Regions from separate parts of the Massilia sp. H6 genome, predicted to be linked through region 2. Evidence: riboswitches for the same ligand, from Rfam matches in the RefSeq annotation. Region 2 holds a riboswitch; the other holds the start of a gene.
The links. A riboswitch is a leader RNA that binds a small molecule or an ion and turns the genes downstream of it on or off. The one in region 2 is predicted to bind thiamine pyrophosphate.

Region 1 (16,136 bases), 1.9 Mb from region 2:
ATCTGAAAAAGTTCGGCGATCGCTCCTCCGGTGTGTTTCGCTCTAGCTCAATGATCGGCGATGAAGTCGAAGCGTGGCGCCGCCCTAGCATGCTAGGCTTATCGCGATTGTCAGGCGAAAAAAGTCCCGCACCAGAGATAAAGAAAGAGACGACATGAACGCTTCTTCCGACCTGGGCTTCCATTTGCGCTTTGCGTGGTACTTTCCTCTGCAGTATCCGGGCACAAGCTAGCTTTTCGGTAGATAATGCTTTTCAGAACTAATTTCTGCTGAGCTAGTCCGCCCTTTCCGGCGGGCATTGAGATAACGACTGGGCGCCAGCGCGGCGTCCGCAACTTGTCGCCGACTGGAGCGCCCCGCATGATTTTCGCTCATCTCGCCAGGCACCTGCTCGCCCGCCGCGGCCAGAGCACGCCCGCCTCCTGGATCCTCAGCGTCGTGCGCAGCCTGCGTGTGCTGCGCTACTGGCGCGAGCACCAGGCCTTGTGCCGGCTCGACCTGGTGCGCCGTTTTGTTGCGGCCCCGCCCAATGACGACCTGTTTCATCACCTGAGCCACCGCAGCTACCTGGCAACCGGACTGAGCGCGCGCCAGCGCGTGCAATGCGTGCTGTCGCATTACCGCTTCGAAGACAGCGCCTTCGGCAGCGCCTACCACCAGCTGGTCTATGGCGCCAAGGGCAGCGGCGGACTTTGCTTGTGGCAGCAAGACAGCGGCGGCCACAGTTTCCTGCTGCGACTCGAGATGGCGCCGCGCGGCGATGCCGAGGGCGACCTCACCATCTCGCTGGTCGCCGACGGCAAGTACCTGCACCGCCTGTCGTACACCTGGATTGACGGCCGGCTGGCCGGCGTCGACCTGCCGACCGTGCCCTTCGTCACTCGCAACCAGGGCCGCTGGATCGACTCGGGCGCCGCCTTCGACGCCTTCGAGCTGGCCTTCCCCAACAATTCGCCCAGCTTTTTCTGTTTCGCCGCCATGCAGGGCGTGGCGCAGGCGCTTGGAATCGACCGGGTAATCGGCATCAAGTGCAGCGCGCACATCGCCTATAACCCGCGTGACGTCAAGCATTTCGAGAACGCCTACGACGGCTTCTGGAAGGTCCTTGGCGGCACCGAGATGCCAGGGCGCGGCTACCTGATCACCCTTCCGTTTTACCTCAAGCCGCTGTCAGAGATGCCGTCCAAGCACCGCAAGCGCGCCGCCCAGCGCCGCGAATACTGGCGCACGATCGGCGACGCCACCCGCAGCACCCTGCTGCGCCACATGGTGCCGGCGCAGGCCGATCAGATGCACAAGGTGAGCACGCCTGCAACCGCGCAGGCCTGAGCCGGGTTTTTTACTGGCTCGCACCTGCGCCGAACACCTGCGCTGGTCCAAGCCCACAGTGTGGGCAGAATTGACTGCCTGCGCGGCGCGGCGCGGCATCTTCAGTGCTTGCGCAATTCCTGCATTGCCACATTCACCACGCGCGCAAGCAGCCGTGCTACACTGCCGCCTCGCTAGGGGTCCTGGACGCGCATGTGCGCGCTTCGGGTGAGAGAGTCCCTTCGTACCTGATCTGGATAATGCCAGCGAAGGAAAGCGCAACGCAGTGCCCATTCTTGTTTGCCCTTCCCCACGTTGGCTCCGGCTTTTCATCAAAGCAGCGCGCCCGATGCCATCCGTGGTGCGCGAAGACGAGCAAACACATGACATTCAACCTGAAGCAATCCGTTCTTGCCTGCGCCGTCCTGCAGGCGTTTTCCGCATCCGCACAGCAAACGCCTGAAGGCGTGGCCTCGGTGGTCGTTACCGGTAGCCGCTGGGTCGCCAGCGACCGCGCCAGCATCGGCGGCTTTGGCGACGCAGCACTACTTGATACCCCGGCCGCGATCAGCGCCCTGACCCGCGCCCAGATGCAAGACCTGTCGATCCGCAACGTCACCGATGCGGCCCGCTTCGACGCCTCGGTGGGCGACGCCTACAACGCGGTCGGTTATGCCGAGCAGTTCTCGATCCGCGGCTTCGCACTCGACAACGCCACCAGCTACCGCAAGGACGGCATCGCGATTCCGGCCGACGCTCCGATTCCGCTCGAGAACAAGGAACGCATCGAGACCCTGCGTGGGCTGGCCGGCCTGCAGGCAGGCGTGGCGGCGCCGGGCGGCATGATCAATTTCGTGACCAAGCGCCCGACCGCTAACGTGCTGCGCTCGGCCCTGTTAGAGCTGAGCGAACGCGGCACCGTGCACGGGTCGGTCGACCTGGGCGGGCGCTTCGCCGACCGCCGCTTCGGTTACCGCATCAATGCCGCTGCCGAAGACATTCAATCTTATGTGCGCGGCGCCGACGGCGAGCGCCAGTTCGTGTCGTTTGCCTTCGACTGGCAGCTCAGCCCGGATGCCCTGCTCGGCCTGGACCTCGACCACCAGCACCGCTCGCAAATCACGGCGCCAGGCTACCAGCTGCTGCGCAACGAGGCGTTGCCGACCGGCGTCTCGCCCAGGACGCTGCTCAATGCCCAGGCCTGGACCAAGCCGGTGGAAACCGACACCAGCAACCTCGGGCTGCGCTTTGACTACCGCATCAATGCCGACTGGAACCTTGCTGCCAAGGCCAACAAGCACTGGTTCAAGCGCGACGACTACACCGCCTTCCCCTACGGCTGCAGCAACGAGGGCGACGGCTTCTACCCCGGCTACTGCTCGAACGGCGACTACGACGTCTACGACTACCAGAGTGTCGGCGAACGCAAGACCCCGTGGGGCGCGCAGGCCATGCTGCAGGGCCGCTTCGCCACCGGCGCCGTGCGCCATGCCTTGACCGTCGGCGCCGCCATATCGGAGCGCCACGACAGCTTCGGCGAATACGTCTACGACTACGCCGGCTACAGCAATATCTACCTCAACCGCCCGGTCGATCCAGCCCCGGGCAACCCGGTCACCGGTCCGGTGCAGGAACGCCGCAGCGACCGCGAGACTGCGCTGTTCGTGCAGGACGTCGCGACGCTGTCGGAACAGTTCACGCTGCACACCGGCCTGCGCTACGTCAGGCTCAAGCGCGACGAGCTGGCGGAAATCGACCAGCCATGGGTCCGGGCCGACGACGACTTCGTGCTGCCGAGCGTGGCGCTGGTCTACAAGCCGCTGCGCGACTGGAGCGTCTATGGGTCGCTCAGCCACGGCCTGCAGCACGGCGGCATCGCCGAGATGGGCACTACCAATGAAAACAGCGCGTTGCCGCCAAGCCGCTCGAAACAGGCCGAGCTGGGTGTCAAGGGCATCCTCGCGGGGGGCGCCATGGTGTCGGCCGCGCTGTTTGATATCCGCCAGGGCCTGGAATACGTCGACGCGGCCGGCAGTTTCGTGCGCGCCGGCCAGCAGCGGCACCGCGGCCTGGAGCTGGCGGCGCAGGGCCGGCTCAATGCAGACCTGAACTACAGCCTGTCGCTGATGGCGCTGCAGGCAAGACAGGACGGCACCGGCGACGCCGCGGTCGAGGGCAAGCGCGTTACCAACGTGCCCGAGTTGCGGTCGACGGCGTGGGTAGAATATGCGGTGCCGGCGGTGGCCGGGCTGAAAGTCCACGCGCTGTGGCAGTATTCAGGCAGCAAGGCCTTCGACCCTGCCAACCGTGCGGTGGTGCCGGGCTATCATGTGGCCGGAGCAGGCGCCTCGTATGCGCTCAAGTTCGGCGCAACCCATGTGATCGTGCGCGCCCGCGTGGACAACGTCTTCGACAAGTTCTACTGGCGCGACGTGACGCAGTCGCTGGGCGGCTACCTGCTGCCGGGCGCGCCGCGCAGCTTGCGCTTGTCGGCCCAGTTCGACTTCTGAACGACGCACCTGCCCTGCGCCAGGCAGGGCAGGCTAACAGCTTCCAGGCTAATCGGCCAGGTCGGCCAGCTTGCCCAGGCAGCGCCGCTGGAATCCGTTCAAGCCGGTACTGACGAAGCTGTCCTCCGGCTCGATCACGCCAGCGTCGAGCAGCAGGCGCAGCTTGGCGATGCGGTCGCCCTGGACCAGGGCCTGCGTCAGGTGCGTGGCATCCAGCGCGTCGGCGTCGCCGGCCCGCGCGATCGCCTCGACCACGTCGGCGGGAAACTCCCAATGTTGCGCGATCACCGACGACAATTGGCGGCTGGCCGCGAACAGCGCGATTCCGAAGCTGCCCGCAGCCGGCACCTTGCCTTCGCCATGGCGGTCGGCGACCTGGAAAGCGACCTGCAGGCCGACGTTCTGCATCAGGCCAGCCAGGTAGGCTTCGAACACGCTGGCCGACAGTCCCGGCGCCATCACGCTGGCGGCGAAGGCGCAGCGTTCGGAATGGCGCCAGACCGATGGCGCCACCGCGCGCGCCACTCCCTGGACCTTGACCTTGACCAGCGGCCGGAACGCGATCCGCGCCAGCAGCATGCGCAGGCCGTTCAGGCCCAGCATCGCCACCGCGCCGTCGAGCGTTTCGATCGGCTTGGCCGGACGGTAATAGGCGCTGTTGGCTTCGCGAATGACTTCGGCCACCAGCACCAGGTCGCGCCCCACTTCGGCGGCCACCGCCGCACTCGAGATGTTCTCGTTCGACAAGGCATTGAGCAGTTGCGCCACCAGGTCGGGAATCCGCGGCACCAGGCCAGAGGCATTCTCGGGATCACCGGCCAGCGCATGCACCTCGGCCAGGATGGCTGCTTCAACCTCGGATCGGGCATTGGTGCCGCAGGACGCGGTCAGCCAGCGGTAATAGGCGGAATCGATCTCCAGCGCCATCTCGGCACCGTCGCCCGCCGCGGCTACGCCGGCGCCGGCGCCGGGGGCCGTATCGGTCTCCTTGCTGGTGCCGCCTATCAAGCGGTCTAGCCATTTTTTCACGATACACCGCCATCGATCACAGAAAAATCTATTCTAATACCGTGCAGAAACAAATCATAGTGCCAGCGAGCGTTTCCTTGACCGGAGAATTCAGCGCGCAGGACCCAGCAAGGCCTCGACCTGGCGCAGCCTGCCGGGCAGCTCGCCGGTCAGCAGCAGGTAGGGAATGGCGCGGGCCTCGAGTGTTTCCAGCAGCATCCGGTGCACGTGCTGGCGCACTGCTTCCGATTCGCGCTGCAGGCCGTCCGCCTCCCACGGGCCGTCGGGCGCGGTGACCAGGGTGAAGGCGTAGTCGTGCCGGCTGTCGAGCCGGGCCAGCTGGGGATCGACGCGGCCCCAGTACTGGCGGCTATACAAGGCAGTCATCAGGGGCGTGGTGTCGCAGAACAGGAAGCGGCGCGCGCGCAGGGCGGCCCCGTCTTCGCGTGCCAACTGGGTGCAGGCAATCGGGTATTGGTCGCTCTCGAAGGGGACGCGCGCGTGGCGGTCGACAAATTCGCGCAGGTATTCGGGCACCCACACGGTTCGATAGTGCGCCGCGAGTGCCTCGGCCAGCGTGGATTTGCCGGATGATTCGGCGCCCAACAGCGCAACCCTGCGCACCGGCGCCGCGCTCGCGCTCATGCATCCCTCCGCGCGATCGTCGACCAGGCGCGCAGCCCGATACAGGCCAGCACCACGAACAGCGCGTACAGGACGGCAGTCAGGTTCAGGCCCTTGAACACGTACAGGCCGACATAGAGCACGTCCACCACGATCCAGACGATCCAGTTCTCGACCTTCTTGCGGCCCAGCAGCAGCTGCCCCAGCAGGCTGCCGGCGGTCAGGAAGCCGTCCGCATGCGGCACGTCGGTGTCGGTAAAACGGTCGAGGAAAGCCGCCAGCAGCGCGTAACCCAGGGCCCAGCCGGCAATCGCCCAGCCCCAGGCGGCGCGCTTGAGGCGCGTTACCACCAGTGGCTGCGCGGCCGCGCCGTGCAGCCACTGGTACCAGCCCCAGACGGAGGCGGCGATGAAGACGAACTGCAGGCCCATGTCGCCATACAGCCTGGCATCGAAGAACACCACCGCATAGGTGGCGGAAGACGCAATCGAGAACAACCAGGCCCAGTGCAGCTGTCGGATGTTCAGGATCACGGTGGTGATCGCCAGCAAAAAGGAGATGAGTTCCAGCGGCGTGGTCGCCAGTCCGGCGAAGTTAAGCGTGTCGTTCATGCAGTCCGATCGGAAGACGCCGGATGGTAGCAGCCAGGCGTGGATAGCTCAAGGGCGCGGCACCAAGAGTGCGCCGCGCCCTGTCACTGTGCCAAACCCGCTTACCGCTTCGGGTATTTGATCGTCATTTCCTTAAGCAGATTGTCGGCATGGTCGACCTCTTTCATCACCCACAGCATGTAGCGGATATCGACATGGATCGCGCGCGTGATGGCGCTGTCGAAATACCAGTCCTTGGTGATCGATTCGTAGGTGGAATCGAAGTTCAGGCCTACCAGCTCACCGTGCTTGTTCATCACCGCGGAACCGGAATTGCCGCCGGTGGTGTCGGCGCTCGACAGGAAGTTCACCGGCACCGTGCCCAGCGCGGCATCCTTGAATACGCCATAGCGCTTCTGCTCGATCGCCTCGAGCAGTGCGGCCGGGGCGATGAACGGCTCCTTGCCAGTAGCCTTCTCGGCAATGCCTTCAACGGTCGTGAACGGCCCCTTGACCAAACCGTCGCGCGGCGCATAGGGCGCCACGGTGCCGAAGGTCACGCGCAGCGTCGAGTTGGCGTCCGGGTAGACCGGCTTGCCTTGCGATTTCTTCCAGGCGATCACGGCGCTCATGTATTGCGGGATCACGCGCTCGAGATTGCCTTCGAGTTCCTTGCGGCGGTTCTCCAGGGCCATGCCGGTATCGTGCAGGCGCACCGCCAGCCCGATAAAGGGATCGTTCGACCGGCGCATGGCTTCCGGATCCTTGCCGATCCATGCCAGGCGCTTGGCGGTGTCGCTCAGTTCGCTCGATTTGACCATCGCGTTGAGCGCAGTCGGTGCCGGCAGCAGCGCGTCCAGTCCTGGCGGGCGCAGCTTCGCGTCGATCCGCGCGTAGCGCGCCAGCGCGGCGCCGTAGCGGGCTTCATCCACGCTCGGCACGAACGATTGCTCGAGGCGGGTCAGGCGCGCCTTGATGAACGACAGGTCGCGCTCCTGGTAGCCGGCTTCGCGCTGGGCATCCGGTTTCTGGCGTTCCAGCGCCAAACGGTACAGGGTACGCGCACTCTTGAGCAGGTCGCTGTGGGTGGCCTCAAGCCAGGCAGCTTCCTGGCGTGACAGCGCCATATCCTGCGCGATCACGGCGTCGAGCTCGTCCAGCAACTTCCTGGACCCATCGCCGTTCTGTTTATACCAGGCGCGGAATTGGGCATCCTGCACGTCCTTGATGGCGGCGATATCCTTGCGCGCGAAGCCGTCGAGCAGGCCCTGGGTTTTCTTGAGCACGTTGTTCAGGCTCTTGGCGACGCTCGCATAACGCACGTCCCAGGCCGGGTTGCCCTGGGTGGCGGCGGCGATCACGGACAGGTCGGCGGTGATGCTCGCAGCCTTGGCCGGCAAGTCGATGTCGCGCGCGAAGCGGATTTCCGCGGGCAGCTTGTAGCGGCTGGTGCGGCCCGGGTAGCCAGCCAGCAGGATCGGGTCACCGTTCTTCAGGCCTTGGCTCGATACCACCAAAAAGTCTTTCGACTTGTATGGAACGTTCTCTGGCGACGGATCGGCCGGGCGCCCATCGGGGCCGACATAGGCGCGCAGGAAGGCATAATCGCCGGTTTGGCGCGGCCATTCGTAGTTGTCGATGTCGCCGCCGAAATTGCCAATGTGGTCGGACGGCGCATGCACCAGGCGCACGTCGCGGATCATCAGCTGCTTGACGCGGTAGTACTCAAGGCCGCGATGGAAGGCCGGCACCGAGCAGCGGGTCGACTTGTCGGTTTCGCATTCGGCGATCAAGGCCTTGATGCGCGACTGCACCAGCTCGTGGCGCTCGCGGCCCGGCATCGATGGGCTGATACCCTTGAGCACGCGGCCGGTGACGTTCTCGACCTTTTCAGTCACGTACACCAGCGTGTTCGGACCGCCCGGCAGTTCGTCGGCGCGGGTCTTGGCCAGGAAGCCATTGACGATGTAGTTCTTTTCCGGGGTCGAATTGCGCTGGATCGCGCCGTAGGCGCAGTGGTGATTGGTGACCACCAGGCCGTCGGGCGAGACGAACGAGGCCGAGCAACCGCCCAGCGACACGATCGCGCTCATCGGATGCTTGCCCAAGTCGGCCAGCTTCTCGGCGGGCATGGTGATGCCGATGCGCTTGAGTTCGGATTTGAGTTGCGGCAGCTGGTGCGGCTGCCACTGGCCTTCATCGGCGGCGGCGCAGGCCGCGGCGCCCAGCAAGGCGACAGGCAAGACGATTGATTTGAACAAAATAACCCCAGGATGATTGGAAAAGCAGCCGGGAGTATAACTTTGTTGACCGGGTGACAGGCCGTTTTTCGGCGTATTGACGCCCAATGCAGCGCTCAGCAAGGGTTCCGGCCGCTGCCACGATCCTGTCATCGAACCTGTGCCCTACCGATCCGTCATGGCGTCGCGCACAGACAGTGCGTGACGGCGGCAAACGGCTTGCTGCCACCGGCCACGTCCTTCAAAAACGCCATGTCCTGCATGACCTGGTTCACCGGGCCGGCCGGCAGCGCCGCGTCCAGCAGGCCAAGCCTGACCTGGATGTTCACCGCCTGCACGGTGGACGCTCCCATCAGGTTCAGGAAGCGCTCGATCTTGGTTACCGGCCGCTCGACATAGGCGACGCGGTAATCGGCACCGAGGCTGGCGCGTTTGGCCGCAGAGTCGAGGGCGTCGCGGTAATTGCCGAGACGGTCGACCAGGTTACGCTCCTTGGCCTGGGCGCCGGTCCAGACGCGGCCCTGGCCCACTTCGTCGATCTTGGCTACCGTGGTATTACGGGCCGCCGCGGCCTTGGTGGTGAATTCGCTGTAGACGTGATTGACGCTGCTCTGGACCAGCTGCGTGAAGCGCGGGTCGATCGGTCGCAGCGGGTTGTAGGCATCGGCCAGCCAGGTGGTGGTATAGCCGCCGGTATGGATACCGAGCTTGTCGCCGATCTTCTCGGCGGTCGGCAAGATGGTGAACACGCCGATCGAGCCGGTAATGGTGGCCGGGTCGGCGATCACTTCATCGGCCGCCATCGAAATCCAGTAGCCGCCCGAGGCCGCGACGCTGCCCATCGACACCACCACCGGCTTGCCGGCAGCGCGCGTCAGTTCCAGTTCGCGGCGGATCAGTTCCGAGCCATAGGCACTGCCACCCGGCGAATCGACCCGCAGCACCACTGCCTTGACCTGCTTGTCTTCGCGCGCCTGGCGAATCAGGTTGGCGGTGGTGGTGCCGCCGACCACGCCCGGGCCGCTGGCGCCATCGGTGATGTTTCCCGAGGCGACAATCACACCGACGGCGTCGCCGAAGGGCGTAATCTGCTGGCGGCCAAGGTAGTCGTGGTAGCCGATCTGGCGGAACGACTTGATGCGCTCGTCGTACTCGCCGCGCTTGACCAGCATGTCGCGGATTTCGTCGAGGGTCTTGAGGCCGTCCACCAGCTTGGCCGACTGCGCCACGCGCGCCGCATTGCCGCCGGCCGCTTCCATCTGCTGCGGCAGGGTCTCGATCCAGGTGGCGACGCTGCCGGCCGGCAGCTTGCGGTTGTTCTCGACCTGCGCGGTGTAGTCCTGCCACAAGGCGTTGTACAGGAAGCGGTCGGCTTCCTGGGAAGCCTCTGAGGGACCATTAGCGACATACGGCTCGGCGAAGCTCTTGTAGGTGCCGACCTTGATCAGGTTGACCGTCACCCCCAGCTTGTCGAGCGCGTCGCGGTAATAGTTGCGGCGCCCGCCGAAGCCTTCGATCATGACCATGCCCATTGGGTGGACATAGATTTCGTCGGCGTGCGACGCCACCAGGTAGCGCTTCTGGTCGTAGCTGCCGCCCCAGGCCACGACCTTCTTGCCGGACGCCCTGACGCGGTCGATGGCGCTGCCGATTTCGCGCAGCATGGCCATGCCGCCGCCATCCATCTGGTCCAGCAGCAGCACCACGGTGGTGATGCTCTTGTCGGTGCGGGCTTGTTCCAGCACCGTGAGCACATCGCGCAGGCGCACGCTGCGCTTGCTGTCGCCGCTGACGCTGTCGAGCAGGGTGTCCTGGAAGCTCGACTCGTGCTGCTCGACCAGGTCGCCTTTGAGCTCCAGCACCAGCGCGCTCTTGCTGCCGATCGGCTTGACGCCGCCGCCGGAGAAGGCGACGATCAGGATGAAAGCCACGATCAACAGGAACAGCAGGTTCATCACGGTGCGGCGGGTCATGTCCACCGCATTCCACAGCATGCCGAAACCGCGACGCAGCGCTCTAACAGGTCTAAAAGCCATCGATACTCCGTAAGTCAATCATTGATCTGGCCGCAGCGTCAGGCCACAGTGTCAGGCCACGACGGCAGCCGTCCCGGCTTTTTCTTCATGCGAAATCGCATAAAGGCCGGCAAACACCAGTATGCCATTCACCATGAGCAATTCCAGCCCAAGGCGGTAGGAACCGAGCAGGAGTGCCTGATTGTACTCAAGGAAGGCACAAAGGATGGGCGCGCCGATCGTAATAAACGGCACCAGGTGGTCGGTCAGCGCGCGGCGCGTCAGCATGCCGAAGGCGAACAGGCCCAGCAGTGGGCCATAGGTATAGGCGGCCAGCTTCAGGATCACGACGATCATGCTCGGGCTGTCGGCCAGCTTGAAGCCCATCACCAGGAACAGGAACACCGCTGCGAAGCCCAGGTGCACGCGGCGGCGCAGGCGCTCCTTGCCTTGCTCGGTCAAGTCGGTGCGGCGCTTGATGCCGAGGATGTCGATGCAGAACGACGAGGTCAGCGCGGTGATGGCGCCGTCGGCACTCGGGAACAGCGCCGAGATCAGCGCGATCAGGAAGATGATCTGTACCGTCGGGGGCAAGTGGCCCATTACCACGGCTGGAAAGATCTTGTCGCCGGTAGCGCCAAGGCCGACCATGGAGGCATACAGGTAGAGCAGCCCGCCCAGGAACAAAAAGCTCATCAACACCACCACCAGCACCGCGGTCAGGGTCAGCAGGTTTTTCTGCGAATCCTTGAGCGTCTTGACCGAGATAGTCTTCTGCATCATTTCCTGGTCCATGCCGGTCATGGTCAGCACGATGAAGATGCCGGCAATGATCTGCTTGAGGAAGAAATTCGGGCTGTCGACATCCGTCGTGAAGACCCGCGCCAGGCCCTGCGACTGCAGCGCGTCGAGGCTGGCCGGGATCGACATTCCCAGCTCGCCGAGCAGGAACCAGACGCAGGCGAACAGGCCGAACAGCATGCAGGTGGTCTGCAGGGTGTCGGTCCAGACGATGGTCTTGACACCACCCTGGTAGGTGTACAGCAGGATCATGCCGAGGATGACCAGGGTCGTGATCCAGAACGGCACGCCCAGGCTGTCGAGGATGATCGCCTGCAGGATATTCACGACCAGATAGAGGCGCGCGGTGGCCCCCAGCAGGCGCGAGATAATGAAAAAGCCCGCCCCGCTCTGGTAGGCACGCCGCCCCAGGCGCAGGTCGAGGTAATGGTAGATCGACGTCAGCTGGAGCCGGTAGTACAGCGGCAGCAGGATATAGGCCACGGCAATATAGCCAATTACATAGCCGATCAAGATCTGGGCATATCCAAAACCATCGCTTCCCACTGCGCCCGGCACGCTGATGAAGGTGGCGCCGGAGAGCGTGGTGCCGACCATACCAAAGGCCACCAGCATCCAGTTGCTACTCTTGTTACCAATGAAGAAGCTGTCGTTGTTGGCGTTGCGCGAGGTAGCCCAGGCGACCGCGAGCAGTAATAGAAAATAGCCTACGAGGATGCAAAACAGGAGTACCGGTGACATGAATTTCCAATGCGGTTGTCGTTTCGCCCAGCAATATACACGCTGGCGAAGTCGCGGGGAATGCCGCAAGGCTCCGGCGCCATTGGTGCCAATGGCTATCGAGGGTGGAAGGAGTCAACGCAGCGATATACGCGCGCCGCGCCAAGGTTCAGGCTTCTTCGCCCTTGACGCGCTGGAATGGCCCGATGCAGCTGGTCATGGTTTCGTCGGCGCACATCAGGAATAGCATGCCCGACGGATGAAAGCGGATGAAATTGGTGGCCCTGGCGCCAGCCTTCATGATGACTCCGGCGCAGTCTTTCTTGCCATTGTCCTTGACGACCTGGTCGTCCAGCCGGTAGAAGCCGTTCGCGCTGGGCTTGTCGGGAATGCGGTATTGGCTCTCGGAGACTTCTTCGGCGCTGGTAACCAGGGTGGTGCCGTCGGCGCGGAAGCGGTAGGTTTCCGAGCAGCCTAGTGTGGGCAGACTCAGCGTCCAGATACCGACGATGGGATGGTCGGCGGGCGGCGCGGCCTGCAGGGGCGCAGCCAGCAGCGAGGCCACGATTGCAGAAGAAACTGCGGCAACGATGTCCATGGCAGGCTCCCGGGGAGGTCTTACCGTGCGGAGCGGATGCCCCGTCGGCCCGCACAGGCAGGCGCTGAGATTATCGCATTGGCCGCGGCGAGATGGCGCACGCGGTGCGCGGCTGCGCAGGCACCCGGCGAACAAAAAAAGGGGACGATGCCAGTGCACCGCCCCCCCTTGTTTTACCGCCGAAGATGCTGGCGCTTACTCTTTCGCCTTGGCCGGACGACGTCCGCGCGGCGCCGCATTGCGCGCCGCCGGCTTGCGGGCCGGACGCGTGGACTTCTTGCGCACGATGGCGCCCTCGGCAACGTTGCCATCGACGTCGTCGCTGGTGTCGTCGTCTTCGTCGTAGGGATCGTAGGCCACCGCAGCCGGCACCGCCGGACGGACTTCAGCAACTTCCTGGACTTGCGCCTGCGCCTCCGGCGCCGGTTCCGTTGGTTCCGTTGGTGCCGTAGTGTCGGCGGCAGCCTTGCGCGCAGCCGGCTTGCGCGCAGCGCGGCGGCGTTCCTTGACTGCCGGTTTCACGTCGGCCTGCTCGAGTTGGGGCGCGTCAGGCAGCGGCGCCGCGACCGGCTCCAGCTCGGCTTCTTGCTCGTTCGGCTCTGGCAGGGCCGGCTCCGGCGCCGCGCTTGCTGCCGCACCACGATAGCTATTGCGTCCCCCGCGGCCGCGGGCGCGCGGTTCCGGCGCGGCTTGCACCGGCTCGGCAAGATCGGCTTGCGGCTCGGCCGGCACTGGCTCGGCAGCTTCCGGCGTCGGCTCGGCCGCTTCCGGCACCGTTTGGTCGGCGGCTTCGCCGCGCCCGGCGCCCTTGTTGCGACCGCCACGGCTGCGGCGGCGCGGTTCTGGCTTGGCCTCGGCGGCGGCATCTGGCTGGACATCGGTCTCGTCTTCGCCGCTGTCGCCAGGCGCCAGTTCTGGCACCGGCATCGGCATCGGGGCATTGGTGCTACGGAATACGTAGGTGCCCGACTTTTCGTCGCGGCCGAATTCGAACAGGCCGCGGCTCTGCGCTTCTTCGAGCAGGTTGCCGAAAGTGCGGAAACCATAGTAGGTTTCAGAGAAGTCGGGACGGCGGCGCTTGAGGGTGTCTTTCAGCAGCGAAGCCCAGATCTTGCCGGTGTCGCCGCGCTCGGAAATCAATGCATCGAAGGTCTCGACCACCATCTCGAGGGCCTGCACCTTGCGCGCTTCGAGCTCTTCTTTGCGCTTGTCGTCGCTCGGACGCTTGTTGTTCTGCGGCTGGGCCTTGCGCTCGTCGCGTTTGGCGGCGACACGCCGCACTTCGCGCACCAGGTCGTCGTAGAAGATGAATTCGTCGCAGTTGGCCACCAGCAGGTCGGACGTAGACTGCTTGACGCCCACGCCGATTACCCGCTTGGCGTTTTCACGCAGCTTCGACACCAGCGGCGAGAAGTCGGAATCGCCGGAGATGATAACGAAGGTGTCGACGTGCGACTTGGTGTAGCACAGGTCGAGCGCATCGACGACCAATCGGATATCGGCCGAATTCTTGCCGGATTGGCGCACATGTGGGATCTCGATCATCTCGAAATTGGCTTCGTGCATCGGGGCCTTGAAGGCCTTGTAGCGGTCCCAGTCGCAATAAGCCTTCTTGACCACGATGCTGCCCTTGAGCAGCAGGCGTTCGAGCACCGGGCGGATATCGAATTTCTCGTAGTTGGCGTCACGTACGCCGAGAGCGACGTTTTCGAAGTCGCAGAACACCGCCATGCTGATGTTGTCGGAAGATGCCATGAGTTGTTATTTTCTGGTAATGGATGAACGAGCTGACGGTGAATTATACGCAACACGCTCGTGCTTGGCGCTCCCCGTGCATCCGGGACGGCCAAGGGCAAGCACGACCGGTTGGGCGTTTTGCCTATCTTGCAGGCCATTTACCCTGACCAACAGCGCCATCGAGCCCGGGCCGGGCAACTCTTTTCGGTAGAAAACCTCGCCGACCGGCCTACAGGCGCGCCAGCGTAGCGTCGTCGGGTTCGCCGTCGTAGTACTTGTCGATGCAGGCCTGAAACACTTCTTCGTCCGGCGCCACGTCGGCAAACAGCGTCATCGATGAGCGAAACTTGAGGTCGTCCGGGTGGCCGAAGATGTCTTCGGCCGTGCGGCCGTCGAGGCTGGCCACGATCGATGCGCATTCGCGCAGGCGCGCCCCGAGTACCGGATGCGCCAGGTAGGCCGCGGCCTCGTCGCCGCTGGCCAGTGCGTAGCGCTGCGCCATGTCGCTATGGCCTAGTCCGGCGATTTGCGGAAAGATGAACCACATCCAGTGGGTGCGCTTGTGGCCCGCGCGCAGCTCGGCGATCGCGGTGGCGTACACCGGTGCCTGCGCATGGACGAAACGCTCGAGGTCGAAGTCGGTTTGCATCATGATCACCTCCTGGTCGCTCAAATGCTACAACGTTCCGGGGTTTTGCTAAAGTGCGGCACGATGAACACTAACCACCTCCCCCTGCTGCTGGAGCGCGAGATGCCCTTCGGCAAATACAAAGGCCGCAAGATCGCCGACCTTCCCGGCCATTACCTGGCCTGGTTCGCGCGAGAGGGCTTTCCCCGCGGCGAACTGGGCCAGCTCTTGGCCCTGATGGTTGAACTCGATCATAACGACCTGCGCAGCCTGCTCGATCCGCTGCGCCGCGCGCGTTGAAACGGCGGCGGCGCACCGTGCCCCGGGGTGCCGGCGTCGGGACTGGCGCACGGTTGAGGCGGATTTCCGGTAAACTACCCGGTTACCGCAATACGCTCCATGAACGAGAACCCATGTCCGCCATACCCGCCCTGCCGACCGACGACCAGCTGCTCGACTACGTCACCTCGTGCGCTCTGCCGACCCCGTGGGCGCAGTTCACGCTGCATGCCTTTGTCGAGCACGGACCGGGCTACGGCCCGGCCGGCAAGGAACACCTGGCGATGGTGCTGGGCGATATCAGCGACGGCGCGCCGGTGCTGGCGCGCGTGCATTCCGAATGTCTCACCGGCGACGTGCTGTTCTCGCAGCGCTGCGACTGCGGCGCCCAGCTCGAAGGCGCGCTGCAGCGCATCGCCGAAGAAGGCCGCGGCGTGCTGCTCTACCTGCGACAGGAGGGGCGCGGCATTGGCCTGGTCAACAAGATCCGCGCCTACCGGCTGCAGGAAGCCGGCGCCGATACGGTCGAGGCCAACCTGCAGCTCGGTTTCCATGCCGACGCCCGCAACTACGAGCTGTGCCAGCCCATGCTGGCCCACTTCGGGGTGCGCACGCTGCGCCTGATGACCAACAATCCGCGCAAGATCGATGCCTTGACCCGGCTCGGCATCGAGGTGAGTGAACGGGTGCCGCTGCTGGTCAACCGCAATGCCTTTAACAATAGCTATCTCGATACCAAGCAGGCCAAGCTCGGGCACATGATGACGCCGCTGGCCGATGTCCTGGTGGAGCCAGGCACGCGCTGAGTCCGTGTGCGCCTAACGCGCGCGCACGGCGCCTGACCGGTGGCAAGATAGGGTTTCGACTTGCTACCAAGAGAATGCATGAAACACCTAGCGCTTGCGCTGATCCTGTCTTGCCTGGCCGCTGGCCTGGCCGGGGCGCAATCTGACATGACGCCACGGCCGGCCGCGGTCCCGGCAGCCGGCCGTGGCGCCGGCGCGACCACACTGCCCCTTATTCCGCCGCTGGTCACCCCGCCGCACCTGCCTCCCTCGGCGCCGCCGGGCGTGAGCCC
Region 2 (16,136 bases):
ACCGCGATCTCGCTGCGCGCCAGGCCCTCGTTCATGAGGCTCTTGGTTTCTTCGATGATCCACTGTGCTTCTTCGAGGTCGCTCGACGCTTCGTAGATGCGCACCTGCTCGCCCTGCCCTGCATCGGTACGCAAGTTCTTGCCCAGGCGCTTGGTGTTATTGGCGATCAGGAAGTTGGCGCTGTCCAGGATGTGGCCGTGCGAGCGGTAGTTCTGCTCCAGCTTGATCAAATTCTGGACCCGGAAATCGCGCTCGAAAGCCTGCATGTTGCCGACGTTGGCGCCGCGGAAGGCATAGATGCTCTGGTCGTCGTCGCCGACGGCGAAGATGGCGCCGCCGCCTTCCTGGTCGTGGCCGGCGAGCAGCTTGAGCAGGTTGTATTGCAGGTCGTTGGTATCCTGGAACTCGTCGACCAGGATGTGGCGGAAGCGCATCTGGTAATGGTGGCGCAGCGGTCCGTTACGCGCCAGCAGTTCGTACGAGCGCAGCAGCAGCTCGGCAAAATCGACCACGCCCTCGCGCTGGCATTGCTGGTCGTAGAGCTCGTAGAGCTCGACCATGCGGCGCTCGATCGGATCGTAGGCTTCGACGGCGCCCGCACGCAAGCCCTGGTCCTTTGCATTATTGATGAAGTACATCAAATTCTTGGCCGGATACTTCTCGTCGTCGACGTTCGCGGCCTTGAGCATGCGCTTGATGAGCGAGAGCTGGTCTTGCGAGTCGAGAATCTGGAAGGTCTGCGGCAGCGCCGCGTCTTTGTAGTGCGTGCGCAACAGCCGGTTGCACAGGCCGTGGAAGGTGCCGATCCACATGCCGCGCGTATTAATTGGCAACATCGACGACAGACGGGTGAGCATTTCCTTGGCCGCCTTGTTCGTGAACGTGACCGCCATGATGCCCGCGGGCGAGACCTGACCGGTCTGGACCAGCCAGGCAATGCGCGTCGTCAGCACGCGGGTCTTGCCGGAACCGGCGCCCGCAAGAATCAGCGCGCTCTGCGATGGCAGGGTAACGGCGGCAAGTTGCTCAGGATTAAGGTTATGAAGGAGGTTCTGCATACCCCATTATACCGCCGGGTTTACTGTATGCCCATCCAGCCCTGCCCGATGGCGCAAGTTAGCGCTGAAAATCGCGACCGCGAGCGGATACTTTACTGCACCGCAGAAACACCCTCGCCACAAGCCCCTACCCTACTACTTTCGGGCTGGAAACAAACTCTGTGTCAGCCTGAAAGCGCCGCCGCGGCGCGCTCATTCGCGCGCCGCACAATTGTCATTTCGCTTATTTTAACTGGAGATGCATGCTAGATCGCGTGGCCCGACCTACTTTGCTTGAACCAGCCCCTCGTTCGCATGCATGTGGCATGGGCCAATATTTACCCTGCATGCACACTGGCTTTCCCACCCAATAGGAGATTAAAAATGCTCAATCGCGTAGTTACTGTTGCTGCACTTGCGGTCGGCGGCATGATGCTGTCGAAGAAACTGAAAAACAATCGTGGCTTCGGTGCCAGCTCGTCGGTCGCCGAATCGATCGAGATCAATGTTCCGGTCAAATCGGCCTATAACCAGTGGACGCAGTTCGAAGACTTTCCGCAATTCATGAAGAGCGTGAAGGAAATTCGCCAGCTCGACAACAAGCACCTGCACTGGGTCGCCGACGTGGCCGGCGAAACCAAGGCTTGGGATGTCGAGATCACCGAGCAGATCCCGGACAAGCGTATCGCCTGGCGCAGCATTACCGGCGTGAAGAATGGCGGCGTGGCCACCTTCCACAAGATTTCGGATACCTGCTGCCGGGTCATGGTGCAAATGGATTATGAGCCGAACGGCGCCCTTGAAACTCTGGGCGACGCCATGGGCGCGGTGCGCATGGAACTGCGTGGCAACCTCACGAACTTCAAGGAAATGCTCGAGAAGCGCGGTTCGGAAACCGGCGCATGGCGCGGCAATATCGCGCAGCAATAAGCGGGTTCTAGCGGCATAGATGCTTAGACAAAGAACGGCCCGGTTGCCTGTGCAACCGGGCCGTTTTTTGTCGAAGCTACATAGACCTGCCGTCCCGGTGATATGCACCGCATATCGATTGATTCACTGCAATACATACAGTGAATCACCGGCGTGGATCGAGCAGGCCGGCCTGCCCGGACGATCAGAACATGACGACGGAGCGGATCGACTCGCCCGACTTCATCAGGTCGAAACCTTCGTTGATGCGTTCGAGCGGCAGGTGGTGGGTGATCAAATCGTCGATATTGATCTTGTTTTCCATGTACCAGTCGACGATCTTCGGCACATCGGTACGCCCGCGCGCGCCGCCGAAGGCCGAGCCTTTCCAGACCCGCCCAGTCACCAGCTGGAACGGCCGGGTCGCAATTTCCTGGCCTGCCGCCGCCACGCCGATGATGATCGACTGGCCCCAGCCCTTGTGGCAGCACTCCAGCGCCTGGCGCATGGTGTTGACATTGCCCACGCACTCGAAGCTATAGTCGGCGCCGCCGTCGGTGAGTTGAACGATGCTGTCGACGACATTCTCGACCTGGTTCGGGTTGATGAAGTGGGTCATGCCGAACTTGCGCGCCATCGCTTCGCGCTCCGGGTTCAGGTCGACCCCGATGATCTTGTCGGCGCCGACCATGCGGGCGGCCTGGATCACGTTCAGGCCGATGCCGCCCAGCCCGAAGACGACCACATTGGCGCCGGCTTCCACCTTGGCCGTAAAGATCACCGCGCCGACCCCGGTCGTGACGCCGCAGCCGATGTAGCAAATCTTGTCGAAGGGGGCATCCGAACGCACCTTGGCCAGCGCAATCTCGGGCACCACGATGTAGTTCGAGAAGGTGGATGTGCCCATATAGTGGAACAGCGGCGCGCCATCGAGCGAGAAACGCGAGGTAGCGTCGGGCATCAGGCCGCGGCCCTGGGTCGAGCGGATCGCCTGGCACAAGTTGGTTTTTTGCGACAGGCAGAATTTGCACTGCCGGCATTCGGGCGTGTACAGCGGAATGACGTGGTCGTCCTTGCGCAGGGTGGTCACGCCGGGACCGACATCGACCACCACCCCCGCGCCTTCATGACCCAGGATGGCCGGGAACAGGCCTTCGGGGTCGGCGCCAGACAGCGTGTAGTAGTCGGTGTGGCAGATGCCTGTGGCCTTGATTTCAACCAGCACTTCGCCCGCCTTGGGACCTTCAAGGTCGACTTCCTCGATCGTGAGCGGCTGGCCCGCTTTCCATGCAACTGCTGCCTTGGTTTTCATGTTTCCCTTCCTGATTCATGGGCGCATGGATGGCGTGCAATCCGTGCGCAAACGTCGGAGCCGCCGCGCAAGCGGAGGCATGAGGGTAGCAATGATAGCAAGCTGCGCGCATCCATGTGCGCGCTAGCGCGGGGCACTCGCGAAGAGCTCGGGACAGACAGTGAATCAGGGCGCAAGGGCAAATAAAGCGGGCGGCAGCAGACCGGCTCTGAACTCAGCCATGCAGACGTTTGGATAAACGATAGCACAGGTTTTGATACCCATCACACATAAAATCATGCTGCATTGCGGCATCGCAAATGTTTCCTACGCACAGTTGAATTTACTATGCATACAAACGTATTTTTGAACTAGACTTTATTGCCGCGTCAATATGCGGACAAGCGACATGCGCACGAGGCCAGTAGAGCCGAGGCGACACCTATTGCTTTCAAACGGAGAATATCAATGGTAGACAAAAACACTCGCGCAATCTCTCTTCGGGTCTGCATGGCAGCCCTGGTCGCTGCCGGCATCGTCGGCACTGCGCAGGCGGCGCCACCGAGCACCACCCGCGTCATCGTGGCCTTCAAACCGGGAGCTGCAAGCGCGGTGAAATCGGTTGTTGCCGCATCCAAGGGCTCGGTCAAGCACGAAATCTTCGGCATGAACGCCATGGCCGTCGAAGTCCCGGCTGCCGCGCTCAAGGGTCTGGAAAACAACCCGAACGTCGAATACATCGAAGAAGACGTGATCCGCAAGCCGTTCGCCCTGACGACGCCGTCGACCGGCACGCCCTACCTGACTGGCCAGCAAGTTCCGTACGGTATCAAGCAAGTGCAGGCCGACCTGCTCTCGGACAGCGCCGCCGGCAACCGCATGGTCTGCATCATCGACTCGGGCTACGACCGCAACCACGAAGACCTGTCGGCCAATCCGGCCACGGGTGAATACGATGCCGGCACCGGCTGGTGGTACACCGACGAAAACAGCCACGGCACCCACGTGGCCGGCACCATCGCCGCGATCAACAACAGCGGTACCGGCGTCGTGGGCGTTGCCGCCAACAAGATGCTCAAGCTGCACATCGTCAAGGTGTTCGGAGCGAACGGCTGGGCTTATTCGTCGACCCTGACCTCGGCCGCCAACAAGTGCGGCGCCGCCGGCGCGAACGTGATCAGCATGTCGCTGGGCGGCGGGCGCAAGAGCGTCACCGAAGGGAAAGCCTTCGACACCCTGTACAACAATGGCGTGCTCAGTATCGCCGCGGCCGGCAATGACGGCAATACCGTGATCTCCTATCCGGCGGGCTACAACAACGTGGTGATGGTCGGCGCGGTCGACGAAAACAAGGCCTGGGCCACCTTCTCGCAATATAACTCCCAGGTCGAGCTGGCTGGCCCTGGCGTGAGCGTGCTGTCCACCGTGCCAACCGGCACCGGCCAGGAAAGCATCCTGACCGTCGGCGCGGCCACCTATACCGCCGGCTCGATGGAGGGCTCGCCGGTCGCAACCGCCACCGCGCCACTGGCCGACTTCGGCATCGGTGACACGGTCAACGCCGCCGTCTCGGGCAAGGTCTGCCTGATCCAGCGCGGTACTGTCGACTTCGCGACCAAGGTCTCGAACTGCCAGAACAGCGGCGGCGTAGGCGCCATCGTGTACAACAACGTGGCCGGCGCCTTCGGCGGCACGCTGGGCACGACCGTGACCAACATCCCGTCGGTGACCGCCACCGACGTCGATGGCAATGCCATGAAAGGCCAGCTGGGCCAGAGCGCCACGGTCGGCATCAAGGCCAGCAACTACGCCTACTTCGACGGTACCTCGATGGCAACCCCGCACGTGTCGGCCGTCGCCGCCCTGGTGTGGAGCTACTTCCCAACCTGTACCGCCGCTCAGATGCGCGCCTCGCTCACCAAGAGCGCGCTCGACCTGGGCGCTCCCGGCCGCGACACCAAGTACGGTTTCGGCCTGGTGCAGGCCAAGGCCGCACGCGATCGCATCGCCTCGCTGGGCTGCGGTAACTAAGCTGCAAGGTGTATGAAGAAAGGGACGCTTCGGCGTCCCTTTTTACTTGAGGTCGATCGCACTCCCGTAGCGGGGGCAAGGTCACCGGCTTAGTTGCAGTCGCATGGTCTGTTCCATCAGCGCCGCTCCGTCGCGCATCGGAACCGGCACGCCGACCGCGACGAATCCGGTGCGCGCGTACAGCGACATCGCAGCGCCATTCGCACAATTGACGCCCAACTGGAGCGCCTGCGCGCGGCGCTCCACGGCCCAGCCAGTCGCCTGCCGCAGCAACGCCTGCGCCACGCCCTTGCCGCGCCAAGCCGGCGCCACCCACATCTGGAACAGGTTGACGATGCCGGGATCGTCCGCATCCACCTTGACCCAGGCGAGTGCGACGAACTCGCCGCCGGCGTCGGCCACCAGCGGGCAGTCGATGCCGGACACCACCGACTGCGCGACCCGCGCCTCCCAGACATGCAGCGCCAGCGCCTCTTCGCGCGCCAGCGTGCTACCGAAGGCGTCCGGCGCTTCCAGCAACGCGCGCAGGCGAATCGCGCGGTAGGCTTGCCATTGCTCGCACTGCAGTGTGCGAATCACGTACCCCGGCCCAGCTGCTAGCGGCGCCGTACTCATGGCGCCGCATTCAGTGCCCGGCCCTTGGCGTACTGCCAGTGCGCGCTCTGGAAATAGCCGTCGTCGCCGGCCGGTTCCAGGCCCGCCCCGCAGAACTGGCCCTCGAGCAGGTCGGACGACAGGAAGGAAACGTGACTGCGCAGCGCCCCCGGGGAGATGGCGGCGGGCGTCGGGACCTGGGCGCAACCGGCACTGGCCAGGGCGGTGACGTAGAAACGCATGCGAAGGCTTTCGTTCAAATGGCGAGAATGGCAATATCGCATGTGCCGCGCCGGGTGGTCAATGCGCCCCCATGCACGCTTGAACAGGCAACCCTGCCCCGCCGTTGCAGGTTCAGGCAGCTCCGAACAGCGCGCGGAACTGGGCCACCGCCAGCGCCGGATTGTCCGCCGCATACACGCTCGTGATGGCCGCCACCATCGTCGCTCCACGCTGGACCAGCGGACCGGCATTCTCGGGCGTCATGCCACCGATCACCACCATCGGCAAGCCGACGCGCTCACCCCAGGCATCGACCAGTTGCGGTGGCGTGACAAACGTGTATTTTTTTACCGGCGAAGGATAAAAGCCACCGAAAGCGACATAGCTGGCGCCGGCTGCCTGCGCCGCCTCGGCCAGTGCCAGCTCGCCGTAACAGGAGGCGCCGATGATTGCATCGGCGCCGAGCCGCGCGCGCGCCTGCGCAACCGGGGCGTCGCTGCCGCCCAGGTGCACGCCGTCGGCGCCAAGCTCGCAGCACAGGTCCACATGGTCGTTGATGACCAGCGGTCGGCCATGGCGGCGGCACAGGGCCAGCAGCGCGGCGCCCTGCTCCACGCGCAGCGCGTGGCTGGCGCTCTTGTGGCGGTATTGCACCAGTGCCGCGCCGGCGGCCAGCGCGCGGTCGGTCACCGCCAGCAGGCGGGCGGTATCAAGCCAGTCGGGCGTCACCAGGTACAGCCCTCGAAGTTGGGAGTGGTTCATGCGGTTCTTTCAATGCGGTTGAAAAATGCGGCGCGGAATGCGTTGTCCGGGTGCCACCTGGAAGGCGTGCGCCAGCGTCTGGTGGCAGTAGTGCTGCGCGCGCTCGAGCGCCGGTTCGACCGGGTCGCCCAGCGCCAGCCGCGCCGCGATGGCCGACGCCAGGGTGCAGCCGCTGCCGTGATAGGCATGCGGCAGGCGCGGCAGCTGCCAGGAGCGCTGCACGATGCCCCCGCGCAGCCAGCGGTTCACGACCAGGTCGCCATCACCATGGCCGCCAGTGACCAGCACGTGCTCACAGGAGACGCTACCAAGGGCCAGCGCTTCCGGCAGGTTGGGCACCAGCACGGTTGCCAGCGGCAGCAGTGGGGCCAGGGCTTGCAGCGCATTGCCCCGCCCGAGCGGATCGCCATGGCCGCTGGCCAGTACCGGGTCGAGCACCACCGGCAGCGCGGGCAAGCGCGCGCGCAGCCGGCCCAGCAGCGCGGCAATTGCCGCCGCGTTGTCGCGGCTACCCGGAATGCCGATCTTCACCGCATGGATGTCGCAGGTGTCGATCAGCGCAGCGGCCTGGCGCACGACAAAAGCAGCATCGACCGGCTGCACCTCGTACACCCGGTTATTGTCCTGCACGGTAAGCGCGGTCGCCACCGGCAGCGCATGTGCGCCGAGCGCGCCGATGGCGGCGATGTCCGCCGCCAGGCCCGCGCCGCCGCTGGGATCGAGTCCGCCGAACACCAGCACGGTCGGCACCATCAGGCGATAACCCCTTCTCGCGGCGAAGAAGGCGCGGCGGCAAAGCGCTTGGGCATGCGCCCGGCCAGGTGCGCGTCGCGCCCGGCCAGCACGGCATGACGCATGGCGCGCGCCATGCGCACCGGATCGCGCGCACCAGCAATGGCGGTGTTCATCAACACGCCGTCGCAGCCCAGCTCCATCGCGATGGCCGCGTCCGAGGCCGTGCCGACCCCGGCGTCGACCAGCACCGGCACGGTGGCCTGTTCGATGATCAGGCCCAGGTTCCACGGGTTCAGGATGCCCATGCCCGAGCCGATCAGCGAGGCCAGCGGCATTACCGCGACGCAGCCGATCTCTTGCAGGATGCGCGCCTGCACCGGATCGTCGCTGCAATACACCATCACGTCGAAGCCGTCGCGCACCAGAACTTCAAGCGCCTTGATGGTTTCCGGCATGTGCGGGAACAGGGTCCCTTCGTCGCCCAGCACTTCGAGCTTGACCAGCTTGCGCCCATCTAACAGTTCGCGCGCCATCTGCAGCGTATAGATGGCGTCCTGCGCTGTGTAGCAGCCGGCCGTGTTGGGCAAGATGGTAAATTCGTTCGGTGGCAGCACGTCGAGCAGGCTCGGGGCATTGCGGTCCTGCCCGATGTTGACGCGCCGGATCGCCACCGTGACGATCTCGGCGCCGGCGGCCAGCGTCGCTTCGCGGGTCTGGGCGAGGTCGCGGTATTTGCCGCTGCCGACCAGCAGGCGCGAACCGTAGCTGCGGCCGGCGATGGTCAGGAAATCCTGGTTCATGGTTGTCCTTTCTTGCGGGGCAGCGTCCGACCACCCCGCGTAATGTGATTAGCCGCCGCCGATGGCGCGCACGATATCTACCTTGTCGCTGGCAAGCAGGCGCCGCGCCGGCCATCGCTCGCGCGGCACGATTTCGCGGTTGACCGCCACCGCCACCGCCTGCCCGGCCACGCCGATCTGGCTGGCGAGCTCCTGCAGCGACTGTCCGCACGGCACCTCAAACGGTTCTCCATTCAACTCGATCCTGGTCATGGCGCCTCGCGGTAAAGACGGGCACCGCCCTTGACGAACTCGACCGCCTTTTCCTGCATGCCCTGCTCCAGCGCGGCCTGTTCGCCAATGCCCTGCGCGGCCGCGTAGGCGCGCACTTCCTGGGTGATCTTCATCGAGCAGAAATGCGGACCGCACATCGAACAGAAATGCGCGACCTTGCTCGACTCCTTGGGCAGTGTCTCGTCATGGAAGGCGCGCGCCTTGTCGGGATCCAGGCCCAGGTTGAACTGGTCGTCCCAGCGAAACTCGAAGCGGGCCTTGGACAGCGCGTTGTCGCGCATCTGCGCGCCCGGGTGGCCCTTGGCCAGGTCGGCGGCGTGGGCCGCGATCTTGTAGGTGATGATTCCGTCCTTGACATCGGCCTTGTCGGGCAGGCCAAGGTGTTCCTTGGGCGTGACGTAGCACAGCATGGCGGTGCCATACCAGCCGATGGTGGCGGCGCCGATGCCCGAGGTGATATGGTCGTAGCCGGGCGCGATGTCGGTAGTGAGCGGGCCGAGCGTATAGAACGGCGCTTCGCTGCACTGCTCCAGCTGCAGGTCCATGTTTTCCTTGATCAGATGCAGCGGCACATGGCCGGGGCCTTCGATCATGGTCTGCACGTCGTGCTTCCAGGCGACCTGGGTCAGTTCGCCCAGGGTCTTGAGCTCGGCCAGCTGGGCTTCGTCGTTGGCGTCGTAGATCGATCCCGGGCGCAGGCCGTCGCCCAGGCTGAACGACACGTCGTAGGCCTTCATGATGTCGCAGATATCCTCGAAATGGGTGTACAGGAAGGATTCGCGGTGGTGGGCCAGGCACCACTTGGCCATGATCGAGCCGCCGCGCGAGACGATGCCGGTCAGGCGCTTGGCCGTCATTGGCACATAGGCCAGGCGCACGCCGGCGTGGATGGTGAAGTAATCGACGCCCTGCTCCGCCTGCTCGATGAGCGTGTCGCGGTAGATCTCCCAGGTGAGATCCTCGGCCTTGCCGCCAACTTTTTCCAGCGCCTGGTAGAGCGGCACCGTGCCGATCGGTACTGGCGAGTTGCGGATGATCCATTCACGCGTCTCGTGGATATGCTTGCCGGTGGACAGGTCCATCACGTTATCGGCGCCCCAGCGGATCGCCCAGGTCATCTTTTCCACCTCTTCGCCGATCGACGAGGTGACAGCCGAGTTGCCGATGTTGGCGTTGATCTTTACCAGGAAATTGCGGCCAATGATCATCGGCTCGACTTCCGGGTGATTGATATTGGCCGGGATGATGGCGCGCCCGCGCGCCAGTTCGCTGCGCACGAATTCGGGGGTGATCTCGGGCGGGATGCTGGCGCCGAACGACTGGCCCGGATGCTGGCGCCCCAGCACGCCGGCGAGCCGCGCGCCCATCGGGCCCGATTCCACCAACGAGGCAAGATATTCGCGGCGGCGCAGGTTCTCGCGCAGGGCCACGAATTCCATTTCGGGCGTGATGATGCCCTGGCGCGCGTAATGCATTTGCGTGACGTTGCGGCCAGGCAGTGCGCGGCGCGGCGCGCGCTGCAGCTTGAAGCGCAGCGCGGCGAGCGCCGGATCGCCCAGCCGTGCCTGTCCATATTCCGAGCTCGGCCCCGGCAGCTCTTCGGTGTCGGCGCGTTCGCGAATCCAGGGCAGGCGGGGCGTCGCCAAGCCGCAGCGCACGTCGATGGTGGCAGCCGGGTCGGTGTAGGGACCCGAGGTGTCGTAGACAAACAGCGGCGGATTGGGCTCGCCGCCAAAGCTTCCCGGCGTAGGCGACTGCGCGATTTCGCGCATCGGCACGCGGATATCGGGACGGCTGCCTGCGATATAGACCTTGCGGGAGTTCGGGAAGGGTACGATTGCTGCGCCGTCGACCGTGGCGGTCTCGGCGTCGAACACTTGCGTGCTCTTGAGTAGTGCGTTCATGTGGCTCCTTTGCGCAGGAGCCAGCAAAGGAGACGACGGAGACGACGGCCAATGCGGGAACCGCAAGGCTGACTAACCGACTGCTTCCCTTCGCTGGCATTATCCAGATCAGGTTCGGAGGGTATTTCTCACCCGCGCATGCATCGATATGCATGCGCAGGACCCCTAGCGTGTGCTGCCATTGCGGCAACGGAGCGGATTATAGCCCATGTGCCGTCACGGTTGCATCGTGGCGCGCCGTCACAGCATCGGCGTCTCCCTTGGCAGTGCCTGCAGTTCGAGCCTGCCCTCGACCAGGTTCGCATCGACGAAAGGCGTGACGGCAGGCGTGATCTCCTTGACCGCGCTCGGCCCGCCGTCCACGGAGATTTCAAGTCGCACGGGCGAGCTCCCGACCGGCACGTCGACACTGTCGGCGCGCGAAATCCGCAGGTCGGTGGTGACCCCGGATTTGTGGAACACCTGCTGGCCATTGACCCGCAGGCTGACGGTATCGTTGTCGAAACCGTCGCCGAGCCTTACCCGTAATGCCATGACCGTCCTCTCTTTCTGGTTGACTGCACCCCTTACGGTCTCTTGATCGACAACGCCGAATACGTCTGCAACGTCGACCGGGCGCCGTCCTCGTCGCCGATCCGGGCCTGCGACGTGGCCAGGCATTGCAGTGCCGTGCCGGTAGTGACCGGATCGAGCACGCGCGCCTCGGCCGCGGTAGAGAGCAGCGCGACGCTTTCCTCGGGCCTGGCGCCGCGCACGTCGATCCGGGTCGGGTCGTGCGCCCTGATGGTCTTGAAGGTACGCGCAGCATTGACGCCCTTGACCAGCCGTGCGTAGTTCGCCAGCGGATGCTCGCCATACCGGTCGAGAACTTCGTCGAAGGCGGCATTACCCGAGCGCAGGCTCTGGCTGTCCGATCCCAGCAGGTAGAGCAGCGCTCCCTGGTCGTCACCCATGAACAAGTCGGCCAGCGTGTCGTCGGCCGGGCTGACCGGATAGCGCACGCGCACCGTAAGAATATCCGACAGCACCTGCGAGCCGTCCAGTGCCGAATACGCGGCGCGCACACGGTATTGGCCCGGCTGCTCGAAATAGAAGCCCCCCTTGCCAAAGCCGATGTACGCGCTTTCCTGGATGGTGTCATCGGCGCCAAGCACGCTCTGGCGGTCGCCGACCAGATGGTCGATCAGTGGTTCGTAGGCGACGACTGCGCCGCCCGGCTTGCTGATGACGATATGCACCAGGCCGTGATTCGGGTGCAGCCAGGTATGGGCGCGGCGACCGCGGGTATCGGTGGCGCGCAGGCGCAGTTCCAGCACCACCGGCTCGCCCAGCGCGAAACTGTTCTGGTGCGTGGAAATGTCCAGCCTCAAGCCCGATTCGTCCTCGATCGGGTCGGCCAGTATGTCGCGGCCGAGTGCGGCGCCAGCCCCGAAGCCGCCACCACCCATGATGATGTCGTTGCGAAAGCCGTGGCGCAGGTGGATCAGTTCTTCATCGTCGAAGCGGAAATCGAAATTGCTCCAGTAGCCGGCGGCGCCCCCCTTCGGGTACTTCCAGGGGTAGTTCATCCAGGACAGCGATTCGGGCCGGCTCGTCGCCGGCGGCGAGGCCAGGTGCTTTTGCCACGAATGCAGCAGGTTGAAGCAGTGCCCGAGCTCGTGCACATAGGTGTAGAGCTGCTCGCGCTGCTTGTCGGCCGAGCTGCCGCCGATACCGGCATGGAACACGGCGCAGCCCTGGCGCTCCTTGCCGGCAAGGTCGAACATGATGCCGTACAAGAGCGGTCCTTCATCGTGCAACTGCGCGGCCACCTGCCAGACGCACCATTGCGGCAAGTCGGCCCACAGCGAAAAATGGCGTTGCATCGAGGCGTGCAGCTCGGCGTCGCTCCAGCTGGCATCGCCCCCGGCGTCGCTGACATCGATCACGTTGCCACCGGCGGTTGGCGCCATTGCAATGCCGGCTTCGGCAAATGCCGAGACGACGCCCAGCGAGCGCCCGCTCCCGCCCGACGGCAGGGTGCCGGTGTCATAGCTGCTCAGCAGCGGCGTGCCAAGGTCGGACACGCTGTCGGTTTCGATCCGCACCGTGCGGAAGTAACCGGACTGGAAGGAGCAATGGTAGGTCGCGCCAGGGGCATTGGCTGCGGTAAAGAACTGTAGCGTGGCCGCTGCCTGCGGCTGGAACAGCTGCACCCGCGGCACCGTTACCTGGACCGTCGGCGCGCTGCTGGCAAAGGTAAAGCGGCCTTTTCCCTTGACCACGTACTGGGAAGCGCTCGCCGTGACCACCGGTGCATCCACCACGAAGGACCCGACATAGGACAGGGTCTTGCCGGTGCGCTGGAAAAAGTCGCCGCTGATTCGCTTCATTGGCCGGGTGCGGTCGATATCGACGCGCAGCTCGACCTGGAAGGCGCCAGCGCTGCCGGCATAGCATCCGCTGACCGCCTTGCGGATGCCAGGCAGATGCAGGCCCGATATCGGCGCCCCCACTTGGGGCAAGATCTCGGGCGCGGTGCTTGCCGGCGCGCTGCCGGCAGCAGCGGACGCCGCGGCAGACAGGTCGGCCAGGCCCAGTTCGCCGTTGCTCAGGCCGGATATCTCTTCGTAGGTGAGCTCAGCGCCGGCGCTCGCGGCCGGCCGCTCGTCCGTGGCGGACTCCGGGCCGGTGGGATCGAATTGTGACATGGTGTTCTCCTTGACGACTTGCCTGTCGGCGCGGACCCGGCCGGCAGTTTCTGCGAAACGGCACGGTTTGTTTGGAATGACTATCCTTTTTGACCGGAAAACCGAGCAGATGATTCGTCGAAGCCGCATAGATTGGAGAAGATTTGGCATCCAAACTGACGTGGATCAAACAGTCTCCGGTTGAAAATCCGGATTACCTTTGGTGCCATGTGCCGGCGGCACGGAAGGGGTCCGTGCTGCACTGCCGCAGCCAGGATAGGCGGGCGCTGGAAGGTGACCTATAATGGTTTTTTTCTCAAATTCAACCGCCTGCATATTATGGAATTAGCCAAGTCTTTCGAGCCCGCCGATATTGAACAACATTGGCGCACCGAGTGGGAAAAGCGCGGTTACTTCGCCGCCACCATGGAAGACGGCAAGCCGTCGTTCAGCATCCAGCTGCCGCCGCCGAACGTGACCGGCACGCTGCACATGGGCCACGCCTTTAACCAGACCGTGATGGATGGCCTGACGCGCTACTACCGCATGCGCGGCCATAACACCGCCTGGATCCCGGGCACCGACCACGCCGGCATCGCCACCCAGATCGTGGTCGAGCGCCAGCTCGACGCGCAAAAGATCTCGCGCCACGACCTGGGCCGCGAAGCCTTTGTCGAAAAGGTCTGGGAATGGAAGGAAAAGTCGGGCAATACCATTACCGGCCAGATGCGCCGCATGGGCACCTCGCCCGACTGGCAGCGCGAATACTTCACGATGGACGAAACCCGCTCGAAGGTCGTCTCGGAAGTGTTCGTGCGCCTGTACGAGCAGGGCCTGATCTACCGCGGCAAGCGATTGGTCAACTGGGACCCGGTGCTGGGCACCGCCGTCTCCGACCTGGAAGTCGATTCGCAGGAAGAAGACGGCTCGATGTGGTACATCCAGTATCCCCTGAGCGATGGTTCCGGTCACCTGACGGTAGCCACCACCCGTCCTGAAACCATGCTCGGCGACGTCGCCGTGGCGGTCGACCCGACCGACGAACGTTACACCCATTTGCACGGCAAGATGCTGACCCTGCCGCTCACCGGGCGCCAGATCCCGGTGATCGCCGACAGCTATGTCGACAAGGAATTCGGCACCGGCTGCGTCAAGATCACGCCCGGCCACGACTTCAACGATTATGCCGTCGGCCAGCGCGCCGGACTGGCGCCGATCACCATCATGACGCTCGACGCCAGGATCAACGAGAACGCCCCGAGCCAGTACCAGGGCCTGGACCGCTTCGCCGCGCGCAAGCAGATCGTGGCCGACCTCGATGCGCAGGGCCTGCTCGAGCAGGTCAAGCCGCACAAGCTGATGGTGCCGCGCGGCGACCGCACCGGCGTGGTCATCGAGCCCATGCTGACCGACCAGTGGTTCGTCGCCATGAGCAAACCGGCGCCGGAAGGCAGCTTCAATCCGGGCAAGTCGATTACCGAAGTGGCAATGGAAAAAGTCGCCAGCGGCGAGGTCAAGTTCGTGCCCGAGAACTGGACCACGACCTACAACCAGTGGCTGGGCAACATCCAGGACTGGTGCATCTCGCGCCAGCTATGGTGGGGTCACCGCATTCCGGCCTGGTATGCGCCCGACGGCCAGATCGTGGTCGCCCGCACCGAAGAAGAAGCGCAGGCCAAGGCGCAGGCGGCCGGCATTACCGGCCTGCTGCGCCGCGACGACGACGTGCTCGACACCTGGTTCTCGTCGGCGCTGGTGCCCTTCTCGACCATGGGCTGGCCGGAAGAAACGCGCGACATGTCGATGTTCCTGCCCTCGTCGGTGCTGGTGACCGGCTTTGACATCATCTTCTTCTGGGTCGCGCGCATGGTAATGATGACGACCCACTTCACCGGCAAGGTGCCGTTCGAGACCGTGTACGTGCACGGCCTGGTGCGCGACTCGCAGGGCCAGAAGATGTCGAAGTCGAAGGGCAATACGCTCGATCCGATCGACCTGATCGACGGCATCGGCCTCGATGCGCTGGTGGCCAAGCGCACCACCGGCCTGATGGACCCGCGCGCTGCAGAAAAGATCGCGAAGGCCACCCGCAAGGAATTCCCGGACGGGATTCCGGCCTTTGGCAGCGATGCCGTGCGCTTTACCATGGCAAGCTATGCTTCGCTGGGCCGCAACATCAACTTCGACCTGGGCCGCTGCGAAGGCTACCGCAATTTCTGCAACAAGATGTGGAATGCGACGCGCTTCGTGATGATGAACACCGAAGGCAAGGATTGCGGCCAGCCCGACCCCGCCGACCTGTCGCAGGCCGACCGCTGGATCATCTCCCTGATGAACCGCGCCGAACTCGACGTAGCCAAGGGTTTCGCCGACTACCGCTTCGACAATATCGCAAGCAGCATCTACAAATTCGTGTGGGACGAGTATTGCGACTGGTACCTTGAAGTAGCCAAGGTCTCGGTCCAGCAGGGAACCGAAGCGCAGCAGCGCGCCACCCGCCACACCTTGCTGCGCGTGCTGGAAGTGATCCTGCGCCTGGCGCATCCGATCATTCCGTTCGTGACCGAAGCGCTGTGGCAGGCGATCGCGCCGCTGGCCGGCAAAACCGGGGACAGCATCATGCTGCAGCCCTACCCGATCGCCGACGAAACGCAGATCGACGAAGCCGCCGAAGGCTGGATGGCCCAGCTCAAGGACCTGACCAATGCCACCCGCAACCTGCGTGGCGAGATGAAGCTGTCGCCGTCGGTACGCGTGCCGCTGATCGTCGAGCCGGGCAACGCGGCGGACCGCGCCAACATGGCCGGTTTCGCGCCCTATATCCAGTCGCTCGGCAAGCTGCTCGAAGTGCAGATCGTCGAGGCCCTGCCGGAGTCGCCAGCGGCGGTGTCGATCGTCGGCACCACCAA

Region 1: it holds a riboswitch for thiamine pyrophosphate, as region 2 does, so the genes downstream of both, NRS07_RS13355 (TonB-dependent siderophore receptor) here and thiC (phosphomethylpyrimidine synthase ThiC) in region 2, are expected to answer to the same signal.

Annotation. Positions count from the first base shown of each region.
Region 1 is NZ_CP103371.1:2,984,534-3,000,669, forward strand. It holds gene NRS07_RS13345 (hypothetical protein) at 1-158, shown strand, start outside; gene NRS07_RS13350 (VirK/YbjX family protein) at 361-1,329, shown strand; TPP riboswitch at 1,495-1,600, shown strand; gene NRS07_RS13355 (TonB-dependent siderophore receptor) at 1,692-3,818, shown strand; gene NRS07_RS13360 (HDOD domain-containing protein) at 3,867-4,847, opposite strand; gene NRS07_RS13365 (ATP-binding protein) at 4,938-5,471, opposite strand; gene pnuC (nicotinamide riboside transporter PnuC) at 5,468-6,061, opposite strand; gene NRS07_RS13375 (S46 family peptidase) at 6,163-8,301, opposite strand; gene sppA (signal peptide peptidase SppA) at 8,457-10,316, opposite strand; gene NRS07_RS13385 (sodium:solute symporter) at 10,368-11,837, opposite strand; gene NRS07_RS13390 (hypothetical protein) at 11,986-12,414, opposite strand; gene NRS07_RS13395 (NYN domain-containing protein) at 12,610-14,169, opposite strand; gene NRS07_RS13400 (DUF1810 domain-containing protein) at 14,381-14,800, opposite strand; gene NRS07_RS13405 (DUF3820 family protein) at 14,864-15,079, shown strand; gene ribA (GTP cyclohydrolase II) at 15,193-15,864, shown strand; gene NRS07_RS13415 (serine protease) at 15,943-16,136, shown strand, end outside.
Region 2 is NZ_CP103371.1:1,048,897-1,065,032, reverse strand. It holds gene NRS07_RS04765 (UvrD-helicase domain-containing protein) at 1-1,058, opposite strand, end outside; gene NRS07_RS04760 (SRPBCC family protein) at 1,422-1,967, shown strand; gene NRS07_RS04755 (S-(hydroxymethyl)glutathione dehydrogenase/class III alcohol dehydrogenase) at 2,152-3,258, opposite strand; gene NRS07_RS04750 (S8 family serine peptidase) at 3,748-5,268, shown strand; gene NRS07_RS04745 (GNAT family N-acetyltransferase) at 5,350-5,847, opposite strand; gene NRS07_RS04740 (hypothetical protein) at 5,880-6,104, opposite strand; gene thiE (thiamine phosphate synthase) at 6,217-6,846, opposite strand; gene NRS07_RS04730 (hydroxymethylpyrimidine/phosphomethylpyrimidine kinase) at 6,856-7,599, opposite strand; gene NRS07_RS04725 (thiazole synthase) at 7,599-8,381, opposite strand; gene thiS (sulfur carrier protein ThiS) at 8,430-8,633, opposite strand; gene thiC (phosphomethylpyrimidine synthase ThiC) at 8,630-10,558, opposite strand; TPP riboswitch at 10,627-10,735, opposite strand; gene NRS07_RS04710 (hypothetical protein) at 10,799-11,092, opposite strand; gene NRS07_RS04705 (hypothetical protein) at 11,125-13,248, opposite strand; gene NRS07_RS04700 (valine--tRNA ligase) at 13,567-16,136, shown strand, end outside.